3 regions of the Kineococcus aridisoli genome follow, and region 3 is predicted to be linked to each of the others. Evidence: riboswitches for the same ligand, from Rfam matches in the RefSeq annotation. Region 3 holds a riboswitch; each other region holds the start of a gene.
What was found. Region 3 has a riboswitch for S-adenosylmethionine ahead of ACRYM2_RS04670 (ABC transporter substrate-binding protein). Riboswitches for the same ligand answer to the same signal wherever they lie in the genome.
Positions count from the first base shown of each region.

Region 1 (2,252 bases), on a different contig from region 3:
GAGCACGCCCGGCTGGTGACCGAGGTGGGGCTGGGCCAGCCCGTCGGCTACACCGAGCACGAGGCCCGGCTCATCGCCACCCACGAGGCCGGGCACGCGGCGGTCGCCTGGCTGGTCGCCCCGCACCGGCGCCTGGAGGTCCTCACCATCGTCAAGCGCGCCCAGGCCCTCGGCCTGCTCGCCCACGGCGACGCCGAGGACGTCTACACCCGCTCGCGCACCGAGCTCGCCGGCATGATCGACATCGCCTTCGGCGGCCAGGTCGCCGAGGAGCTGTTCTTCGGCGACGTGTCCACCGGCCCGGCCGGCGACCTGCAGTCGGCGACGTCGGTGGCCGCGCAGATGGTCGGCGCGGCGGGCATGGCCGGCACGCTGGTGTCCTTCGCGGCCGTGCAGCAGGGCGCCCTCGCCGACGGCAACCTCGTCTCCCGGGTGCTCGGGGACGCCGAGGGCCGCCGCATGGTGGAGAACCTGCTCAGCGAGCGCAAGGAGTCCGTGCGCGAGCTGCTGGGGCGCAACCGCCACCTGGTCGCCGCGCTGCGCGACGCGCTGCTGGAGCGCCACGAGCTCATCGGCTCCGAGATCACCGACGTCCTCGAGGGTGCCCGGAGCGCCCACGAGCAGCCCCCGCGGGTCGTCGACCTGCGCGAGGGCGCGGCGGTGCGCGAGCGGGGCTGACGCGCTCGCCGCGGGCGTGGGCAGGAGGGGAGCCACGCCCGCGGCGCAGGAGCGGCGCCCGCCGGGGGGACGGGTGCCGCCGCGGGGACGGAGGGGGGCCGGGACGGGGGACCGGGGACGGGGGAGCGGGAGGGTGCAGGGGTGCTCGCGGGGGGTCGCGGGCACCCCTGGACCGCGGCCCCCCGCGCGTGGTTGGCTGGCGCCAGGTCATGAGCGCCAGCGCCAAGCCCCGGCTCGCTGGCCGGCAACCCTCCTCGTCGTGGGGTGCCCCGGGTGATGACCTGACCTGGTGCTGACGCACGGGTAAGGACGAGCGAGCGCACGACCACTCCCGGGCCGACGCACCGCCGCGTCCACGACCAGGAGGAACCCCGTGAGCACCACCCTCGACGACCCCGCCCGCACGAGCGCCGCCGACCGGCTGGCCGCGGTCCGCGCCCGCCTCGCCCCCGTCCTGCGGGAGGTGGCCGCCGGGACGGTGGCCCGCGAGCAGGACCACGAACTGCCCTTCGCCGCCGTCCGCGCCCTGCTCGAGGCGGGCCTCGGCCGGCTGCGCCTGCCCGTCGCCGAGGGCGGGGACGGCCTGGACCTCGTGCAGCTGGCCGAGGTGCTCGTCGACGTCGCCGAGGCCGACTCGAACCTGCCGCAGGTCTTCCGCGGCCACGTCGCCTGGGTCGAGCAGGTCCTGTCGCTGCCCGCCGGGGAGCACCGCGCGCGCTGGACCGCGCGCATCGCGGCGGGCGAGCTCGTCGGCAACGCCTGGAGCGAGGTCGGCGACGGGGTCACCGGGGAGCAGCAGACGGTGGTCACCGAGCGCGACGGGCGCACCCTCGTCAGCGGGCGCAAGTACTACACGACCGGGACGATCTTCGCGGACTGGACCGACGCCACCGCCCGGCGCGCGCTGCCCGACGGCTCGCACGAGGTCGTCACCGTGCTCGTGCCGGTCGGGGCCCCCGGCGCCGTCGTCTCCGACGACTGGGACGGCTTCGGCCAGCAGCTCACCGGCACCGGCACCCTCGTGCTCGACGACGTCGAGGTCGACCCCGCCGACGTGGCGCCCTTCACCGACCGCTTCCGCTACCAGACCGCGCTCTACCAGCTGGTGCTGCTCGCCGTGCAGGCCGGCATCGCCGCCGCCGTCGAGCGCGACACCGCCGCCCAGGTGCGCGCCCGCACCCGCACCTACACCCACGGCCTGGCGCCGCTGGTGCGCCACGACGCGCAGGTCCTCTCGGTCGCCGGGGAGATCTCCTCGATCGCCTTCACCGCCCACGCCCTGGTGCGCGCGGCCGCGCAGGCCGTCCAGGGCGCCGCGGACACCGCGCACCTGCGCGACGGCGAGGCGGACCGCGCCGCCAACGTCGAGGCGGAGATCCGCACCGCCCAGGCGCAGGTCGTGCTCTCCGGGAGCGTGCCCCGCGCGGCGACGCTGCTGTTCGACACCCTCGGGGCCTCCGGCACCAGCCGCGCGCGCGACCTGGACCGGCACTGGCGCAACTCCCGGACCGTCGCCTCGCACAACCCGGTCGTCTACAAGCAGCGCATCGTCGGCGACTGGTCCGTCAACGGCA
Region 1 is NZ_JBJLSF010000046.1:22,641-24,892, forward strand. It holds gene ACRYM2_RS13685 (AAA family ATPase) at 1-678, shown strand, start outside; SAM riboswitch class IV at 884-994, shown strand; gene ACRYM2_RS13690 (acyl-CoA dehydrogenase family protein) at 1,052-2,252, shown strand, end outside.
Region 1: another riboswitch for S-adenosylmethionine. It lies ahead of ACRYM2_RS13690 (acyl-CoA dehydrogenase family protein); the one in region 3 lies ahead of ACRYM2_RS04670 (ABC transporter substrate-binding protein).

Region 2 (2,252 bases), on a different contig from region 3:
CTCCTTGACGTGCAGGAAGCCCAGCAGCAGCAGGTCCACGCCGACGAGCCGGTAGGCCAGCACGCGGCGGGCGACCTCGTCGGGCGTGCCGACCAGGCCGGTGCGGAAGCCGTCGTTGTACTGCACCAGGTCGCGGAAGGAGCTGTCGGCCCACATGCCCTTGCGGTCCTTCGTGGCGTTGCCGGCCTCCTGGACGGCCGCGCCGAAGCCCTCGACCTTCGCGACGTCGGCCTTGGCGACGATCTCCTCCAGCACCGCCCCGGCCTCCTCGCGGGTCTCGCGCACGACGGCGAACCCGTTGAGCCCGAACTTGATCGAGCGTCCGTTCGCGGCGGCGAGGGCACTCACCTCGCGCACCTGCGCGGCGGCGTCGGCGATCGACCTGCCGTTCATGAAGTACCAGTCGCTGACGCGCCCGGCCATCGCCTGCGCGGCCGTGGAGTTGCCGCCCTGGAACAGCTCGGGCTGGACCTTCGGCTGCGGGCGGAAGGTGATGCCGGTGGCGTTGAAGAAGTCGCCCCGCTGGCTGTAGCCGTCCTCGCTCCACACCCCGCGCAGCAGGCGGATGAACTCCTCGGACTGGCGGTAGCGCTCGTCGTGCTCGTGCCAGGTGACCCCGAGCTGCGTGGCCTCGTCCTTGAACCAGCCGGAGACGACGTTGAGCGCGAGCCGGTCGCCGGTGAGCTCCTGGGCGGTCGCGGCAAACTTCGCCAGGACGCCGGGGTGCCAGAAGAACGGGTGGACGGCGGCGATCACCTTCAGCCGCTCGGTGGCCAGCAGCAGCGCGAGCGAGAACGAGGTGGACTCGTGCTGGGCGTCGGCGCCGTAGGAGGCCAGGTAGCGGACCTGGGTCAGCGCGTAGTCGAAGCCGACCCGCTCGGCCGCCCTGGCCACCTCGACGTTGTAGGCGGGGTCGTGGCTGGTGCGCTGCTCGATGGTCGAGACGACGAGACCACCGGAGACGTTGGGGACCCAGTAGGCGAACTTCAGGGACATCGGTGTGCCTTCCTCCATCGGTCCTGGCGGAAGCACCTGCGCGCCCGGCGGGGCGTGCGGTTGCTGCGGCGTCGACGAGCCAGGTCTCTCAGCCGCTCTGGATGGTCCCCGGCAGCGTAACCCAGGCCACCGCGCGTCAGGAGGGTGTCGGCACGATCCCCGCGAGCGCGATGCAGGAGACGGCGAGCACGAGCAGGACCGCGACGTCGACCGCGCGCGAGCGCACGGCCAGCGCCCCGGCGATGCGCACGGGCAGCACCAGCCGCAGCACGGCGGCGACCGCGAGGTCGGCGCCGAGGAGGATGCCCCCGGTCGTCGGTCCCGTGAACCAGGTCAGCACCAGGGCGGCGACGAGCCCGGCGACGAGGGTCGCGAGCACGGCGTTGCCCGGTGGGGGGACCCGTTCCGGGGCCGGGGCCGGGGGCACCGCGGCCTCAGTGGGCGAAGTGGCGGGCGCCGGTGAAGTACATCGTCACGCCGGCCCGCGCCGCCGCCTCGACGACCTCGGCGTCGCGGATGGAGCCGCCGGGCTGCACGATCGCCCGCACCCCGGCGTCGATGAGGATCTGCGCACCGTCGGCGAAGGGGAAGAACGCGTCGGAGGCGGCGACCGCACCGCGGGCGCGCTCGGCGCCGGCGCGCTCGACGGCCAGCCGGCAGGAGTCCACCCGGTTGACCTGGCCCATGCCCACGCCGACCGAGGCGCCCTGCGAGGCCAGCAGGATCGCGTTGGAGCGCACCGAGCGCACCGCGCGCCAGGCGAAGACCAGGTCCGCCAGCACGGCCTCGTCGGCGGCCTCGCCCGCCGCGAGGGTCCAGTGCGCGGGGTCGTCGCCGTCGGCGTCGATGCGGTCCAGCGACTGCACGAGCATCCCGCCGGAGACCGGGCGCCACTCCTGCGGGGGGCGGCCGTAGCCCTCCGGCAGCTGCAGCAGCCGGATGTTCTTCTTGCGCTGCAGGACCTCCAGCGCCTCCGGCTCGAAGCCGGGGGCGATGACGACCTCGGTGAAGACGTCGGCGACCTGCGCGGCCATCGCCGCGGTGACCGGGCGGTTGGCGGCGATGACGCCGCCGTAGGCCGAGACCGGGTCGCAGGCGTGCGCCTTGGCGTGGGCGTCGGCGACGTCGGTGCCGGTCGCGATGCCGCACGGGTTGGCGTGCTTGATGACGGCCACGGCCGGGGCGGTGAAGTCGTGGGCCGCGCGCAGGGCGGCGTCGGCGTCGACGTAGTTGTTGTAGGACATCGCCTTGCCGTG
Region 2 is NZ_JBJLSF010000019.1:54,070-56,321, reverse strand. It holds gene sfnG (dimethylsulfone monooxygenase SfnG) at 1-996, opposite strand, end outside; SAM riboswitch class I at 1,008-1,104, opposite strand; gene ACRYM2_RS07795 (DUF3017 domain-containing protein) at 1,133-1,375, opposite strand; gene purH (bifunctional phosphoribosylaminoimidazolecarboxamide formyltransferase/IMP cyclohydrolase) at 1,431-2,252, opposite strand, start outside.
Region 2: another riboswitch for S-adenosylmethionine. It lies ahead of sfnG (dimethylsulfone monooxygenase SfnG); the one in region 3 lies ahead of ACRYM2_RS04670 (ABC transporter substrate-binding protein).

Region 3 (2,252 bases):
TGCGCAGCACGTCCGGGTCGGAGCGGGTGAGGTTGTAGAACAGCACGTCGTAGTCGCCGGACTCCTGCACGGCGTTCGTCTCGGCGACGGTGGCCTGCTTGAGCTGCAGGTCGACACCGACCTCGCGCAGCTGCTGCTGCACGAGCTCGAGCACCGCCGAGACGGGCTGCCAGAACGTCACGGTGAACGTCAGGCGCTGCCCGTCCTTGGTGCGGATCCCGTCCGCGCCCTCGCTCCAGCCGGCCTCGTCGAGCAGCGCCGCCGCGCCCTCGGGGTCGTGCACCAGCAGGTCGGCGTCGTCGGGGGCCGAGGGCGTGGAGGCCGACAGCGCCGAGGTGACCGCCACGTCGCCGGGGTTGAGGATGGCGGCGAGCTGCTCGCGGTCGATCGCCCTGGACAGCGCCTGGCGCACCCGCACGTCGGAGAACAGCGGCCGGGAGGAGTTGGGGAAGAAGTTGTACGGGATCCCCGGGTTGGCGCGGCGCTGCGTCCAGAAGCCGTCGCCGTCGAACTGCGGCAGGTCCTGCGCGGCGATCCCCGCGGTCGCGTCGATCTGCCGCGAGAGCAGCGAGCCGGTGCGGACGCTGGACTCGGGCACGACCTGGTAGGTGATGGTGTCCAGGTACGCCTCGCCGGTGTGCCGGGAACCGGTGGGACCCCAGTCGTACCCGGTGCGCTTGTCCAGCACCACCTCGCTGTCCTTGGTGTAGGACCCGACGGTGAACGGCCCGGAACCCACCAGCGCGCTGCCGTCGCAGCGGGCGGCGGGATCGGCGGTGGTGGTGGCGGGCGACACCAGCCCCAGGCTCATCGTCGACGTCGCCTGCAGGAACTGCGCGCTGGGCCGCTCGAAGGTCACGACGGCGGTCTGCGCGTCCGGCGTCGAGGTGCCGGTGTAGCCGGCCAGGTAGGTCGAGCCGAGGGAGGCCTTGGCGCCCAGGGCGACGATCCCGTCGAGGTTGGCCTTGACGGCCGCCGCGTCGACGGGGGTGCCGTCGCTGAACGTGGCGCCGGTGCGCAGGTGGAAGGTGAACGTCGTGGCGTCCGGGCTGACCTCCCACGACTGCGCCAGCCACGGCTGGACGGAACCGTCCTCGGGGCTCTGCACCGTCAGGGAGTCCACCAGCTGCCGGCCGATGTTCAGCGCGTCGTTGTTGCCGACCTGCTGGGGGTCGATGCAGCCGGAGTCGACCGAGATGGCGAACCGGAGGTTCCCGCCGCGGACCGGGGTGCCGTCGCCGGCGGCGGGCTCGGAACCCCCACCGCCCCCGCCGCAGGCGGCGGCGGTGAACAGCGCGAGCAGGGCGGGGGCGGCGAGCAGGGGCGTGCGGGTGCGCAAGGGGGCTCCAGGAGGGCTGAGGGGGACCGCGACCGCACGAGCGCAGGCCGCAGCGCACCGGGCCACGGGCCCGGTGGGGGGTGGTGCTCGTGGTCAGCGACAGCCGGTGGAGCAGGTGCGGCACAGGTCGACGACCCGCCGCAGGATCGGCACGTGGGACTTCGCGCTCACGGTTCTCCTCCATCGGTCCTGGCGGAAGCACCCGCGCCCGTTGCCGGGGGGTTGCTGCGACGTCGCCGAGCCAGGTCTCTCAGCCGCTCTGGATGGTGTTCTCCCAGCGAGCATACGCACACCGGGTGCCCGCGCTCAACCCGCTCACAACCTCCGGTGCATCACGTGCAGGCCCACCAGGCCGTGCACCGGGTGCTCGAACGCCTCCGGGACGGTCCCCACGATGGAGAACCCCAGCGCCTTCCCCAGCGCGACGGCCGGCGCGTTCGTCTCGACGACGGCGTCGACCTGCACCGCGAGGAAACCCTGCTCGCGCGAGAGCGCCAGCACGTGCTCGGCCAGCGCGCGGCCGACGCCGCGGCCGCGGGCGTGCGGGGCGACCACGACGCCGGCCGTCGCCACGTGCGCACCCGGACCGGGCAGGTTCGGCGCGGCCCTCGCCGTGCCCAGGACCCGCTCGTCCTCGACCGCGACGACCGTGCACCCGGGCGGAGGTCCCACCCACGCCCGCAGGGCGCGCTCGGAGGTCAGCCCGCGCGGGAGGGCGAACACCTCCTCCTCGGCGACGACCTCGTCGAAGAACGGCCACACCTGCTGCCAGTCCGCGTCGGCGAACGCGCGGATCAGCACGGGCGCACCCGCAGGACCGCGTCGGCCAGGGCGCTCCAGCTCAGCAGCGCGCACTTGACCCGGGCCGGGTACCTGGACACCCCGGCGAGGGCGACCCCGTCGCCGAGCACGT
Region 3 is NZ_JBJLSF010000010.1:10,316-12,567, reverse strand. It holds gene ACRYM2_RS04670 (ABC transporter substrate-binding protein) at 1-1,339, opposite strand, end outside; SAM riboswitch class I at 1,517-1,609, opposite strand; gene ACRYM2_RS04665 (GNAT family N-acetyltransferase) at 1,655-2,140, opposite strand; gene sufU (Fe-S cluster assembly sulfur transfer protein SufU) at 2,134-2,252, opposite strand, start outside.